DNA from 2 places in the Cellulosimicrobium sp. CpK407 genome. Region 1 is predicted to be linked to the other one. Evidence: predicted binding sites of a transcription regulator. Region 1 holds the regulator's gene; the other holds the start of a gene.

Region 1 (7,681 bases):
GGCGCTGGTGTCGCCCTCGCGCACGGCGGAGATGAGCTCGGCGTCGCTGAAGGCCTCGCTCCACACCCGTTCCTGCGCCTGCGTCATGTCACCCGCCCCGGAGACCGCCCCGATCCGAGGCGTACGGTGGCCATAGTAGACGGCCGTCCAACTTCGGGGCAGAGGGCGTCCGGCGACGGAACGGTAACGGCCGGAGTCCTCCCCGTTCGCCCGATTTCACCTCGGACCCCGCGTCCCGGGAACTTCTTCGCCGACTCGCGTCATGGATCGGCCGCTCGTCCGTCTCATCGACATGGACCACCTCCACGGGTACACCGTGCCCGCTCCCGACGCGGTACGCGAGCGCTGGCGTCGCGCGAGCGCCGAGAGCGTCTGGCTGCGACCGGGCGACTGGTACCACCCTGCCGTCGACGCCCTCGCCGAGGCGCTGTGCGAGGAGCGGGACGGGACGCCGGCCGCCGAACGGCTCGGCCGGGTGCGGGCCGAGGCGGGGGTCGGGATCGGCGAGGCCATCGACGACGTGGTGTGCCTGTACCGGGCGCACGACCGCGAGCCGGGGACCGACCTGCTCCGCGCGGTCGCGGTCGGGTGGTCCGACGGCTACGAGGCGACCCCCGTGACGCCCGAGGTCATGGACCCCGAGTCCGGCCTCGCGACGTCCCAGTACCTGGTCCAGCGGCTCCGGGAGACGTACGGCGTCGCCCAGCGCGCCGGGGTCGACGCCGCCGCGACGCACGGCCTGCTCGTCGTGGACGTCGCGCTCGACCACCTGACCGGGTGGCAGCGCTTCGCGCGGTCGGCGGCGATGGGTCGCGCGCTCACCCACACGTTCGGCGACGGCCACCCCATGGCCTCGCTCGGCAACGGGCTCTTCGTCGTGCTCGGGGAGCGCGGCGCCGACGACGACGCGCTGCGCACCGTGCTCCGCCACAACATCGAGCGCACGGGGCTCGCGCTGGGCGTCACGGCGATCCTGCGGCGACCGCCGCGCGTCTGGGCCGAGCCGCTCCCCCGCACCCACGCCGCTGCTGTCCAGCTGCTCGACGCGCTCCAGCGCTGACGACCGCCGACGACCGCCGACGACGCGGCGACGCCCCGGCCGCGCGGGCGAGCGCGCGGACGGGGCGTCCGGGGGCGTCTGCGGCCGGTGGGTGACCGGCCGCCTCCGAGGAGGTCGAGGTCGCGCGTCAGCGCGGGGTGAAGGTGAGGCAGTCGGCCTTGTCCTCGCCGGACGCGCCGGCGCCCACGCGGATCGACGGGGCCGAGCACTCGAGCGAGGAGTTGTGGACGCACTCGGTGCGCTGGCACGCCCCGACGTGCGCGAGCACCTTCTCGAGGCCGCCCTTGGTCCCCAGCGGGATGAAGGTCGCGCACTCGGCGTCGCCCGCGTGACCGGCGATGGTCACCGCGCCGGCGTGGCACCCGTGGTCGTGGTTGTAGCCGCAGCCGTCGATGGAACACTCGACGACCTGGGGCATCTCCGTGAGGCTGCTCATCGCGATCTCCTGTTCTCCGAGGACCCGTGGCGGGCCGGGCTTCCGCGTCCACGGTATTCCCGGAATTCTGCGGTGTATAGCAAGGAAGGCCTTGCTAAGAAATGCAGAAATATCCATCAATTAGCGCACGGCATTCTTGCGGAAATGCCTGACCAGGGCTGATGCCGCGGCCCTCGTCAGGAGGGCAGGAGAGGCGTAGCGTCGTTCTCATGGCCCCCTCGCTCGGCGCGCCGCTGTTCTCGGGCGCCGACGCCGACCTGTACGCGGTCGGCGCCGACCGCGTCCTGCGACGCTCGCGCTCGGGGGCCGACTCGGTCGGCACCGCGGAGGTGATGCGGCACGTGCGCGCCGCGGGCTTCCCGGCCCCGCGCGTCGACGCCGCGTCGGACGGCGACCTCACCATGGAGCTCCTGCGGGGCCCGACGCTCCTGCAGTCGATCCTCGGCGGCCGGACGTCGCTCGCCGCGGCGGCCCGGACCCTCGTCGCGCTGCACGACGCGCTGCACGCCGTCCCGCCCCCGGCGCGGGGCGGACCCGCGTACGCCGCGCTCACCGCGCCGTCGCCCGCGGCCCTCGACGAGCCCGCCGCCGGGCGGTCGTGCGTCGTGCACCTCGACCTGCACCCGGCGCACGTCGTGCTCACCGCCGACGGCCCCGCCGTCCTGCACTGGACGAACGCCCGGCTCGGACCACCCGGACTCGACCTCGCCGTGACCGCCGTCGTCCTCGCGGAGGTCGCCGCCGACGAGGACGACGAGCTCGCGCCCGGCGCACGGGTCCTGCTGGACGCGTTCCTCCACCTGGCCGACCCGGCGCTCCTGCGGCACCTCGACGCCGCCGCGCGGACCCGCGCCGCGGACCCCGGCCTCGACCCCTCGGAGGCCGCGCTCGTCCCGGCCGCCGCGGCGCTCGTCGCGCGCGAGGCGCGCCGGAGCTGAGACCTGGGCGGAACGGCCGAGGTCAGGGCCCCGCGTCGTCGGGCCGGGGCCGCCAGATGACGAGCGCGCGCGCCTCGCCGTGCTCGACGAGCGTCTCGCGCAGCGCCTCCTCGACCCCGCGGCGCACGCTGCGCCCGCGCGGCACGACGACGACGTCGCCGCTCGCCGCCGCCGCGAACACCCGGCCGCCGGGCTCGACGCGCGCGGAGAGCGCCTCGATGCGGCGCTCCAGGCGCTCGACCTGCGACTCGAGCGCGAGGATGCGCTGGATGCCCGCGAGGTTGATGCCCTCGTCGTGGCTGAGCCGCTGCACCTCGAGCAGCTTCGCGACGTCGCGCAGCGAGTAGCGCCGGCCGCGGCCCGCGGTCCGGCGCGGCACGACGAGGCCGAGGCGGTCGTACTGGCGCAGCGTCTGCGGGTGCATCCCCGCGAGCGTCGCGGCCTGGGAGATGACGAGGACGGGCGCGTCCTGGTCGACGTCGCTCGCCGGAGCCCGTCCGGCGCCCCGTGGTGAGTCCTCGCCGACCGGGAGGCTCTGAGTCTTCCGGTGGGCCATCACGGCCCTCCTACTCCGCGGCCTGGCGGACCAGGTCGGCCCGCACGTCCTGACCGTCCGTCTCGGCCGCGAACGTCTCGACCGCCTCGCGCGCCGCCTTCGAGAGCTTCTGCGGCACCGCGACCTGCACGGTGACGAGCAGGTCGCCGGTCGCCTTCGCCGTCTTCACGCCGCGGCCCTTGACGCGCAGCGTGCGACCGGACGGCGTCCCGGCCGGGACCTTGACCTTGACCGACGCGCCGTCGAGCGTGGGCACGCTGATCGTCGCCCCGAGCGCGGCCTCGGCGAACGTCACCGGGACGGTCGCCCGCAGGTTGTTCCCGTCGAGCGAGAACACCGGGTGCGGGGTGACGTGGACGGTGACGACGAGGTCGCCGTCGGGACCGCCGGCCATGCCCGGGCGGCCCTTGCCGCGCAGCCGGATCTTCTGGCCGTCGCGCACGCCCGGCGGGATGCGGGTGGTGACGTTGCGGCCGTCGACCGTGAAGGTGACGGTGGACCCCTCGACCGCCTGGCGGAACGGGAGGGTCGTGGCCGCGGCCACGTCCGCCCCGGCCCGCGGGCGGGGCCCGCCGCCGAACTGCTGCGCTCCCGCGCCGCCGAACATCGAGCCGAGGATGTCCTCGAAGCCGCCCGCGCCCTGGCCGCCGGTCGAGTAGCGGACCCGGGTGCCGCCCGGGCCGCCGCCGCCGAACATGCCGCCGAACACGTCCTCGAACCCGGCGCCCCCGGCGCCGCCGGGGCCCGCGGAGAAGCGAGCACCGCCGCCGGCCATCGCCCGGATCGCGTCGTACTGCTCGCGCTCCTTGGCGTCCGACAGCACGGCGTACGCCTCGCCGATCTCCTTGAACTTCGCCTCGGCGCCCGCGTCACCCTGGTTCTGGTCGGGGTGGTACTTGCGCGCGAGCTTGCGGTAGGCCTTCTTGATCGTGGCGTCGTCGGCGTCCTTGGGGACGCCGAGCGCGGCGTAGAAGTCCTTCTCCATCCAGTCCTGTCCGGTCACGGCGCCTCCCTCCTGTCGGTGGTCGTGGTCCTGGTCCTTCGTGTCGTGCCTGCTGTCGATGCTGCTGCTCGTGATCCTCGCGTGCCCGACGGCGGAGCGCACCTCCGCGCGGGAGGTGCGCCCGCGCCGTCGGGCACGCGGGGGACGCCGGTGGTCCCGCCTACTGGGGGCCGACGACCGAGACGCGCGCGGCGCGCACGACACGGTCCCCGATCCGGTAGCCCGGCTCGATGACGAGGTTCACCGTGGTGGCGGTGGCCTCGGGGTCGGGCTGGTGCATGAGCGCCTCGTGGACGGTGGGGTCGAACTCGTCCCCGACCGCGCCGTAGCGCTCGATCCCGAACTTCTCGAGCGACGCGTCGAGCTTGTCGGAGATGGCCGCGAACGGCCCCGTCAGCTCGCCGTGCTGCCGCGCGCGGTCGATGTCGTCGAGGACCGGGAGGAGGGCGGTGAGCACGTCCTCGATCCCCTTCGTGCGCGCGGCCTCCTGGTCGCGCAGCGACCGGTTGCGGTAGTTCGTGAAGCTCGCCCGCTCGCGCTGGAGCGCGTCGAGGTGCTCCGCGGCCTCGGCCTTGGCGGCCAGGACGGCCGCGTCGACCTCGGCCTCGTCGGACGGCTCGAAGTCGAGGCCCGCGAGCGGGTCCGTCTCCGCGTCGTCCCCGGCCGAGCCGCCGGCGGAGCCGGCGCCCGCGCCCTCGCGCGGGCGGCCGGTCTCCGGGTCGACCTTGCGCTTGTCGGTGAACTGGAACGGCTTGTCCTCGGGGCCCTGACCGGGCTCGCGCCCGGCCTGCTCCTCGGGGCCCCGGTCCTCGGGGGACGTCACTTCTTGTCGTCCTCGTCGTCCACGATCTCGGCGTCGACGACGTCCTCGTCCGGAGCGGACGTCGCACCTGCGGCCGCGGTGGCGTCGTCCTGCGCGGCGCCGGGGTTGCCGGCGGCCTGCTCCTGCTCGGCCGAGGCGTAGAGCGCCTGGCCGATCTTCTGCGAGGACGCGACGAGCTTCTCGTGCGCGGTCTTCACGGCGTCGGCGTCCTCGCCCTCGAGCGCGGACTTCACCGACGCGATGTCGGCCTCGACCTCGGTGACGACGTCGGCGGGGAGCTTCTCCTTGTTCTCGGAGACGAGCTTCTCGGTCGAGTAGACGAACGCCTCGGCCTGGTTGCGGGTCTCGGCCTCCTCGCGACGCTTCTTGTCCTCGGCCGCGTGCTCCTCGGCCTCCTTGACCATGCGGTCGATGTCCTCCTTGGGCAGCGCCGAGCCGCCCGTGATGGTCATCTTCTGCTCCTTGCCGGTGCCGCGGTCCTTGGCGCCGACGTGGACGATGCCGTTCGCGTCGATGTCGAAGGTGACCTCGATCTGCGGCACGCCGCGCGGGGCCGGCGCGATGCCGGTCAGCTCGAACGTGCCGAGCGGCTTGTTGTCGCGCGCGAACTCGCGCTCGCCCTGGAACACCTGGATGAGCACCGACGGCTGGTTGTCCTCGGCCGTCGAGAAGATCTCGCTGCGCTTGGTCGGGATGGCCGTGTTGCGCTCGATGAGCTTGGTCATCACGCCGCCCTTGGTCTCGATGCCGAGGGACAGCGGGGTGACGTCGATGAGCAGGACGTCCTTGCGGTCGCCGGAGATGACGCCGGCCTGCAGGGCCGCGCCGACGGCGACGACCTCGTCCGGGTTGACGCCCTTGTTGGGCTCCTTGCCGCCCGTGAGCTCCTTGACGACGTCGGTCACGGCCGGCATGCGGGTGGAGCCACCCACGAGCACGACGTGGTCGATGTCGGAGACGGAGACGCCCGCGTCGGAGATGACCTTGTGGAACGGGGCCTTCGTCCGGTCGAGGAGGTCCTGCGTCATCTGCTGGAACTGGGCGCGCGTGAGCTTCTCGTCCAGGTGGATCGGGCCGTTCTCGCTCATCGAGAGGTACTGCATCGAGATGGTGGTGCTCGTCGCGGACGAGAGCTCCTTCTTCGCCTGCTCGGCGGCCTCGCGCAGACGCTGGAGCGCGATCTTGTCCTTGGACAGGTCGACGCCCGAGCTGTTCTTCACCTGCTTGATGAGGTGCTCGACGATACGGTTGTCCCAGTCGTCGCCACCGAGGCGGTTGTCGCCCGAGGTCGCGCGGACCTGGATCGTGGAGAAGTCGTCCTCGTCCTTGCCGACCTCGAGGAGCGAGACGTCGAACGTGCCGCCGCCCAGGTCGAAGACGAGGATGAGCTCGTCCTCCTTGCCCTTCTCCAGCCCGTACGCGAGCGCGGCCGCGGTGGGCTCGTTGACGATGCGGGTCACGTTGAGGCCCGCGATCTGCCCGGCGTCCTTGGTCGCCTGGCGCTCGGCGTCGTTGAAGTACGCCGGGACGGTGACGACCGCGTCGGTGACGGGCTCGCCCAGGTACTCCTCGGCGTCGCGCTTGAGCTTGCCCAGGATGCGCGCGGAGATCTCCTGCGCGGTGTACTTCTTGTCGTCGATCTCCACCGACCAGTCGGTGCCCATGTGGCGCTTCACCGAGCTGATGGTGCGGTCGACGTTCGTGACCGCCTGACGCTTGGCGACCTCGCCGACGAGGACCTCGCCGGTCTTGGAGAAGGCGACCACCGACGGCGTCGTGCGCGACCCCTCGGCGTTCGCGATGACGGTGGGCTCTCCGCCCTCGAGGACGGCCACCACCGAGTTGGTGGTGCCGAGGTCGATCCCGACTGCTCGTGCCATGTGTGCTGCCTCCGTTGTGGATGGGGTGCCCGACGGCGCACGCGCGCCCGGGCACACCGGGTTGAGTCTGCTTCACTCAAGGTAGGCACCGGGTGCGCTCGCGCGCAAGCCCGATCACCAGAACTTGAGTCCATCAGGCTCAACCTTCACCCAGGGCGAACTATTCCCCGCTCGTCGCGGCCGCCCGCGAGCGCGCCCGCTGGCGCTCCCGCTGCAGCGCGTAGCCCTCCCGCCAGTCCGGGGCGAGGGCCATGTCGCGGCGCCGGACCTCGTCGACCGACAGCTCGACGGGGAAGCCCCAGGTGTCCGCCAGCACGAACAGGTCGTCCCCGGTGACCGTCGCGCCCCCGAGCTTCTCGAGCTCCCGGAGCCCGCGGTGCACCGTGCGACGGAAGCGCGACTCCTCGTCGCGCAGGACCGTGCTCAGCTCCTCGCGCTGCGCGACCAGGCCCGGGTAGCCGTCGCCGTACGTCTCGGCCACGACGGCGACCAGGTCGTCGGCGAACCGCTCGTCCAGGCCGAGGTGGAGGGCGTGCACGACCGCCCGGGACGAGCCGCCGCAGGACGTACCCGTGCGCCTTGTTGCTCGGGCGCACCCCGTCGGCGGCAAGGAACGTCGCGGCCCGGACGTGGTCGGCGATCACGCGGAACGGGCGCGGGTCGTCCTCGTACGCGCGACCGCTGAGCGACTCGAGCCGGTCCACCAGCGGGCGCAGGAGGCTCACGTCGAACACGTCGGCGGTCGCCAGGGCGGCCGCGGCGATGCGCTCGAGCCCGCCCCCGAAGTCGATGCTCGGGTCGTCGAGGGGGACGAAGCCCTCGGTGGTCCGGCGGTAGCGCATGAACACCTGGTTGCCGATCTCGACGAACCGGCCCCCGTCGCTCGCGGGATGGGGCTCACCGGCCGCCGGGTCGTGGTGCTCGGGGCCGAGGTCGTAGAAGACCTCCGAGTCGGGCCCGCACGGGTCTCCCACCGGCGTGCCCT
Region 2 (7,681 bases), on a different contig from region 1:
GACGATGAGGTCGCGCAGCGCGTCCAGGCCCTCCACACGGTTCGGGTTGACGATCACGGCCGAACGGCGCGGGGCGTCGTCGGGCTGCCGCGGGGAGGAGGGTGCGGGGCTGGTCGTCTCGTCGGTCGGCACGGACCGAGTATGTCCCGGCACCGCACCACCCGCCCGGCGTCGGACAGCGAAGCACCGGCCCCGGCACCGCGAGGGAGAACCCTGGTCGGGCTCTCCCTCGGCGGACCGCGGTTCTGCGTGATGCTCAGGCCGTGAGGATCTCCGTGCCGAGGGTCAGGCCCTCGGCCTCGGGGTCGCGGTCGACGCGCACCACGTCGCCGTCGCCGACGTCGCCCGAGAGCAGCAGCCGCGCGAGGCGGTCGCCGATCTCGCGCTGCACGAGGCGGCGCAGCGGGCGCGCCCCGTACGCGGGGTCGAAGCCCTCGAGCGCGAGCCACTCGCGCGCCGCCGTCGTGACGTCGAGCGTGATGCGCCGGTCGGCGAGGCGCTTCGCGAGGTGCGCGACGCTGATGTCGACGATCCGGCCGAGCTCGTCGAGCGTGAGCGGCTCGAACACGATCACGTCGTCGAGGCGGTTGAGGAACTCCGGCTTGAAGCTCGCCCGCACCGTGCTCATCACGGCCTCGCGCTTCGCGGCGTCGTCGAGCATCGGGTCGACGAGGAACTGCGAGCCGAGGTTCGACGTGAGCACGAGGATGACGTTGCGGAAGTCGACGGTGCGGCCCTGGCCGTCGGTGAGGCGGCCGTCGTCGAGCACCTGCAGCAGGATGTCGAAGACCTCCGGGTGCGCCTTCTCGACCTCGTCGAGCAGCACGACCGAGTAGGGGCGGCGCCGCACGGCCTCGGTGAGCTGGCCGCCCTCCTCGTACCCCACGTACCCCGGGGGCGCGCCGACGAGCCGGGCGACCGAGTGCTTCTCGGAGTACTCGGACATGTCGATGCGCACCATGGCGCGCTCGTCGTCGAAGAGGAAGTCGGCGAGCGACTTCGCGAGCTCCGTCTTGCCGACCCCCGTCGGGCCGAGGAAGAGGAACGAGCCCGTGGGGCGGTCCGGGTCGGCGACGCCCGCACGCGAGCGCCGGACGGCGTCGGACACCGAGCGGACGGCGGCCTGCTGGCCGATGAGGCGCTCCCCGATGACCTCCTCCATGTGCAGGAGCTTCTCGCTCTCGCCCTGGAGCATGCGGCCCGCGGGGATGCCCGTCCACGCGGACACGACCTCCGCGATCTCGTCCGCGCCGACCTTGTCGGCGATCATCGGGGCGGCCTCGGGCCCGGACGCCGCGAACGCGTCGTCCGCCTGCTCCTCGGCCTCGGCCGCGTCGAGCTCGCGCTGGAGCTGCGGGATCTCGCCGTACTGGAGCCGGCCCGCGGTCTCGAGGTCGCCCTCGCGGATCGCGCGCTCGACCTGGACGCGCAGCTCGTCGAGCTTGGCGCGCAGGTCGCCCACGCGGTTGTGGCCCGCCTTCTCGGCCTCCCAGCGCGCGGTGAGCGCGGCGAGCTCCTCGCGCCGGTCGGCGAGGTCGGCGCGCAGCTTCTCGAGCCGCTCGAGCGACGCGGGGTCGGTCGACTCGGACAGCACGACCTCCTCCATCTCCAGGCGCGTGACCGCGCGCTGCAGCTCGTCGATCTCGATCGGCGAGGAGTCGAGCTCCATGCGCAGGCGCGACGCCGCCTCGTCGACGAGGTCGATCGCCTTGTCCGGGAGCTGGCGCCCGGTGATGTACCGGTCGGAGAGCGACGCCGCGGCGACGAGCGCCGAGTCGGCGATCGTCACCTTGTGGTGCGCCTCGTACCGCTCCTTGAGGCCGCGCAGGATCGCGACGGTGTCCTCGACCGAGGGCTCGCCGACGAACACCTGCTGGAACCGGCGCTCCAGGGCCGGGTCCTTCTCGATGTACTCGCGGTACTCGTCGAGCGTGGTCGCGCCCACGAGGCGCAGCTCGCCGCGCGCGAGCATGGGCTTGAGCATGTTGCCCGCGTCCATGGCGCCCTCGCCGCCCGCGCCCGCCCCGACGACCGTGTGCAGCTCGTCGATGAACGTGACGACCTCGCCGTCGGAGGACCGGATCTCCTCCAGGACGGCCTTGAGCCGCTCCTCGAACTCGCCGCGGTACTTCGCGCCCGCGACCATGCTCGCGAGGTCGAGGGACACGAGGCGCTTGCCCTGGAGCGACGTCGGGACGTCACCCGCGACGATGCGCTGGGCGAGGCCCTCGACGACGGCGGTCTTGCCGACGCCGGGCTCGCCGATGAGCACCGGGTTGTTCTTGGTGCGGCGGCTGAGCACCTGCACGACGCGCCGGATCTCGGAGTCGCGCCCGATGACGGGGTCGAGCTTGCCCTCGGCGGCGGCGGCGGTGAGGTCGGTGCCGTACTGCTCCAGCGCCTTGTAGGTGCCCTCGGGGTTGGGGCTCGTCACGCGCGCGCTCCCGCGCACCGCGGGCAGCGCCGACCGCAGCGCGTCGGCGGTCGCGCCGGCCTGCTGCAGGATCGTCGCGGCCTGCGAGGATCCCGCGGCGATGCCGAGCAGCAGGTGCTCGGTGGAGACGTACTCGTCGCCGAGCGCCTGCGCCTCCTTCGCGGCGTTGTCGAGCGCGGTCGACGTGGCGCGCGACGGCGTCGGCTGCGCGACGGCGGACCCGCTCGCCGTGGGCAGCGCGACGAGCGCGGCCCGGACCTTCTGCCCGACGGCCTGCTTGTCCGCGCCGACGGCGTCCAGGAGCCCGACGGCGACCCCGCCCTCCTGCGCGAGCAGCGCGGCGAGGAGGTGCGTGGGCTCGAGCTGCGGGTTGCCGGCGGCCGACGCGGTCTGGATCGCCTCGCCGATCGCCTGCTGCGACATCGTGGTGAACTTCGTTTCCATAGGTGCTCCGGTGTGGTGCTCGAAAAGATGGTCTGACCAGTGGAACGACTCCAAAGTTGAGTGTATTCCGCTCAACTTCGATCGTCAGCCTCGCGCCCGACCTCCCGGTGGTCCGTCGTCCGACGTGGATGAACTCTCGGCCGCATTCCGTCTCAAATCGGCATCGTCCCTCGCCTCGGGCGACGATCCGCGACATGCTGGGCCGGTGAACTCCTCACCCTTGCGCAGACGACTCGGCCTCGGCGCCCTCTTCGCCACCCTCGCACTGTTCCTCGCGGGGTGCATGAGGATGGACATGGCCATCACCCTCAACGAGGACGACACGTTCGACGGCAGCGTCGTGATGGCGTTCTCCGACGAGATGGCCCAGTCCCTGGACATGGACCCGCAGGAGATGTGGGACCAGATGGGCTCCGAGATGGAGTCCGACCTGCCCGAGGGCGCGACGCAGGAGCCGTACGCGCAGGACGGCTACACCGGCACCAGGATCACGTACGCCGACCAGCCCATCTCCCAGCTCGACACCGGCGCCACCGACTCCATCTCCGTGACGCGCGAGGGCGACGAGTACGTCGTGAGCGGCTCGATGGACATGACGGGCGAGGAGTTCAACCCCGAGACCGGCGACGAGATGACGCGGCAGATGATGGACAGCCTCGACATCAAGGTCGCCATCACGTTCCCCGGCGAGGTCTCCGAGTCCAACGGCACCGTCGACGGCAACACCGTGACCTGGACGCCGGTCGTCGGCGAGGTCAACGAGATGACGGCGCGCGGCTCGGCCGTCGCGGGCGGCGCGGCCGGCACGGGCGACGAGGGCTCCGAGGAGGCCACCGACGACTCCGACGGCGCCACTGCGCCCGACGGCGGGGAGAGCGCGGGCGACTCCTCGGACTCGGGCTCCCTGGCCTGGCTGTGGTTCGTGATCGGCGGCGTCGTGCTGCTCGGCATCATCGGCCTGGTGCTCTGGCTGGTGCTCCGCTCCAAGCCGGGCACGCAGGACGGCCAGGCGGCCGGCTTCCAGCAGGGCGGCTACCCGGGTCAGCCGGGCGCGTACCCCGCGGCCGGTCAGCCCGGTCAGTACCCCGGCCAGCCCCAGGGCCAGTACCCGGGCCAGCAGGGCTACCCCGGCCAGCAGGGTCAGTACCCGGGACAGCAGCCGGGTGCCTACCCGGGCCAGGCGGGTCAGCAGCCGGGCGCCTACCCCGGGCAGCCGGGGGCACCGCAGGGCTACGGGGCGCAGCCCCCGGCCCCGGGCCCGTACGGCGCCCAGCCGCCGGCCCCGCCGCAGCCGCAGGGGGGCTACCCGGGCGCGGCTCCGTACGCCCCTCCCGGCGCGCCGCACCCGCAGTCGTCGCCGACGACGCCGCTCCCCGCCCAGCCGCCCGTCCCGCCGGGGGCGACGCAGCCGCTGCCGCCGTACCAGCAGCCCGCGCCGACCCAGCCCCTCCCGCCGCAGCCCGGTGCCCCGGGCCCGAACGGCCCGGCGAGCCCCGCCGGCCCGGACGACGAGATCGACGACGCGACGCGCCTGCGCCCGCCGCCCGAGTGACGGATGCGCGTCCGACGGCGCGTGGTCGGTGACCAGCCGTCGGTGACCAGCGGTTGCTGACCACCCGCTGGCCCCCGTCGCCGGTCCGCCCGCAGCACCACCCTTGACGGCCCGCCCCGAGACCGGGGCGGGCCGTCGTGCGTCCCCGAGCCTCGTCCCCACCACCCGACGGCATTTTGTTTATCGGTATTGCCTTTTAGGGACGGGGCGGGATACCGTCGCTCGAAGCCGCCGGGCACCTGGATGCCCGACGGTCGGGGGGCGTACCGGTTCACTCAACGAGGAGTCACCATGAAGCATCACGCCTGGCGTCTGGCCACCGGCCTCACCGCTGCAGCGAGCGCTCTCGCGGTCGGGGTCGCCGCGGTCCCGGCGAGCGCGGCCGACGACGAGTACAAGGTCCTCGTCGTCGGCGAGACTCTCGGCTTCCGTCACTCGCACATCGACGAGACGACCGAGGCGGTCATCGCCATCGGCGAGGAGCGCGGGTTCACGGTCGACGTGTGGGACTCGCGGCAGCCCGAGCTGACGCTCGACTCGACGCCGTTCACGAGCGCCGAGGACCTCTCGCAGTACGCGACGATCCTCTTCGCCTCGCCGGTCGACGGCACCAACAACCAGGACCCTGCTCGTCCCCGGCTGCTGAACGACTCGGAGCTCGCGGCCCTGCAGGGCTACATCCGCGACGGCGGCGGGTACGTCGGCCTGCACGCCGCGACCGACACCATGCACGCGGTGCCGTGGTACAGCGAGCTCAGCGGCGGGTCGGCGCGGTTCAAGAGCCACCCGGCCCAGCAGACGGCCACGATGCGGGTCGAGAGCCCCGGTCACCCGTCGACCGAGATGCTCCCCGCGGAGTGGACGAGGTTCGACGAGTGGTACAACTTCACCAGCAACCCGCGGGAGGACGTGCACGTCCTCATCACGCTGGACGAGTCGACCTACAACCCCGGCCGCGACGCCATGGGCGACGACCACCCCCTGGCCTGGTGCCAGAACTTCGAGGGCGGACGGTCCTGGTACGAGGGCGCCGGCCACGTCGACTCCTCCTACTCGGACCCGCTGTTCCTCGCGCACCTCGCCGGGGGCATCGAGTGGACTGCCGGCAAGGTGAGCGGCGGCGGTGACTGCGTCACCTTCAAGGAGGTCGACGGCATCGTGACGTCGCTCTCGACCGGCTCGAACCGCGCGGAGAAGCTCTCCGCCGGCGTGCGCGACTACCTCGACCGGGCCGAGGCGGCCGCCGACGCGGGCGCGCACGCGGACGCGATCCACATCCTCAAGCAGGCCCAGGGGAAGGCGCACGGTCTCCAGGACGAGACCCTCGTCGCGAAGATCGGCGACCTGATCGAGTGGCAGCAGACGCTCGTCTTCTGACCTCGGGAGCCCACCTCCGGCCGAAGCGGCCACGCCTTCCGGGCGTGGCCGCTTCGGCGTCTTCCGGCGAGCGCGTGCGTACCGGCGAGTCAGGACTCGACGGTGACCTCGACGACGTCGCCCACGGCGTCGAACCGCACCGCGGGCCAGTACCCGTCGAGGAAGTGCTCGCCGCACGAGTCCGCGAGGTGCACGACCGTGCCCCCGTCGTCGCGCCGCTGGACGAGATCGACCACGAGGTCGTCGGCTGCCTCCGCCAGCTCCTGGGCGGTCGGCTCGTCCTCGCTGAACCGGCGGACGACGGCCTCGACCGCGCGGCGTGCGAGGCGCGGGCTGAGCGCGTCGTCCCACAGGGGCTCGGCGGGGACGTAGGCGAGCGCCTCGGCGCCGACCCCGGGGTCGACCTCGGCGAGCGTCGCCGGGTTCCACGAGGGGTCGCGGTCCTTGTCGACGAGCTGCGCGCGGACGCCCTCGACGAGGTCGGGCTGCGTGTCGACGAACCAGGAGACGAGGCCGTACTCCTGCTCCAGCGCCGCGCGCAGGTCGGGGAGGTCGCGCGCGCTGCGCACGGCCGCGAGCGCCACGGTGACCGCGGTCGGGGAGAGCCGCTCGAGCTCGTCGGCCTCGGCGCCGGACTGCTCGTCCCCGTCCTGGGCTGCGGCGCGCAGGCGGGCCAGGATCTCGGGCACGGTGTCCGCCGAGTACGCGGCCTCGACCGCCGCCTGTCGGGTGACGAGTCGCGAGACCGGCGCCGGCAGGGCGTGGCGACGCACGACCTCCCGCACGTCCTCGACGTCGAGCGGGTCGACCCCCGCGCTCGCGAGCGCGGCGAGGTCGGCGGCGAGCACGGGCAGCCGCTCGCTCGGCACGTAGTGGTCGGCGAGCCCGACGAAGATCGCGTCGGCGGCGTCCATCGTCACGGCACCGAGCGCGAGCATCTCCCCCAGCCGCCCGGGCGCGCGCGCCAGGAGCCAGGACCCGCCGACGTCGGGCGTGAAGCCGATCCGCGTCTCCGGCATCGCGACGCGCGACCGCTCGGTGACGACGCGCACCGGGGCGTGCGCGCCGAGGCCGACCCCGCCGCCCATGGTGATGCCGTCCATGATCGTCACGACGGGCACGGGCAGCTCCGCGAGCGCCGCGTCCACCGCGTACTCGCGCCGGAAGTAGCGGCGTGCCTCGGCCTGCTTGCCGGCCACGATCGACGCGTGGAGCGCGCGGACGTCGCCGCCCGCGCACAGGCCGCGGTCGCCGGCGCCGTCGAGCAGCACGACGCGCACGGTCGGGTCGACACGCCACTCCTCGAGCACGTCGGCGATCTCGCCGAGCATCGCGTCGCCGAGCGCGTTGAGCGCGCGGGGCCGGTCCAGGGTGAGGTGCCCGACGCCGTCGTCGACGCGGGCGATGATCTCGCTCGTCACGCGCGCCACGCTACCTCGCACCGCGAGGCGTCGGCGCGCCGCGGGTCCCGGCGCCCCGGGGCCGCCGACGCGTCTCGCACCGTCCCGTGCCAGCGCTCGACGGGCCCGGGGAGCGGTGGGACGCTGACAGGTCGGACGAGCCGGTGACGAGGAGGAGACGGTGGACGAGATGGCCGGGACGGGGACGGGGTGGCGCACGGACGTGCTGGGCGAGGACTGGGTCGCGCGGGACCTCGACCTGCCGGACGGCGCGGTGGCGACGCTCGTCCGCAGGGCCGACGGCGCACGTCCGGCCGCCCCGTCCGCCGCGCCGGGCAGGGGGTCCGCCGCGGGCGAGGAGCCGCCGTCGGGCGCGGGTGAGCGTCCCGCGGTGCTGTACGTCCACGGGTTCATCGACTACTTCTTCCAGACGCACGTCGCCGAGGCGGTCGAGGCGCGCGGGTACCGGTTCTA

The links. Region 1 encodes HspR, which represses chaperone genes until heat shock. Its sites were predicted from a motif close to AAGTTGAGTCNNNNNGACTCAACTT; they were not measured.
Region 2: clpB (ATP-dependent chaperone ClpB) is a predicted target of HspR. The motif match lies at 2,932-2,956, and genes of this name have one in related genera.

What each region holds. Positions count from the first base shown of each region.
Region 1 is NZ_JBGNYC010000054.1:8,432-16,112, forward strand. It holds gene ABWU78_RS18030 (sigma-70 family RNA polymerase sigma factor) at 1-87, opposite strand, end outside; gene ABWU78_RS18035 (hypothetical protein) at 263-1,060, shown strand; gene ABWU78_RS18040 (DUF1540 domain-containing protein) at 1,188-1,496, opposite strand; gene ABWU78_RS18045 (phosphotransferase family protein) at 1,706-2,434, shown strand; gene ABWU78_RS18050 (heat shock protein transcriptional repressor HspR) at 2,457-2,858, opposite strand; gene ABWU78_RS18055 (DnaJ C-terminal domain-containing protein) at 3,001-3,993, opposite strand; gene grpE (nucleotide exchange factor GrpE) at 4,154-4,816, opposite strand; gene dnaK (molecular chaperone DnaK) at 4,813-6,696, opposite strand; gene ABWU78_RS18070 (alanine--tRNA ligase-related protein) at 6,857-7,234, opposite strand; partial or broken gene ABWU78_RS18075 (alanine--tRNA ligase-related protein) at 7,257-7,681, opposite strand, start outside.
Region 2 is NZ_JBGNYC010000037.1:38,209-45,889, reverse strand. It holds gene ABWU78_RS15245 (diacylglycerol/lipid kinase family protein) at 1-132, opposite strand, end outside; gene clpB (ATP-dependent chaperone ClpB) at 257-2,878, opposite strand; gene ABWU78_RS15235 (LppM family (lipo)protein) at 3,084-4,430, shown strand; gene ABWU78_RS15230 (ThuA domain-containing protein) at 4,722-5,807, shown strand; gene ABWU78_RS15225 (enoyl-CoA hydratase/isomerase family protein) at 5,897-7,228, opposite strand; gene ABWU78_RS15220 (alpha/beta hydrolase) at 7,398-7,681, shown strand, end outside.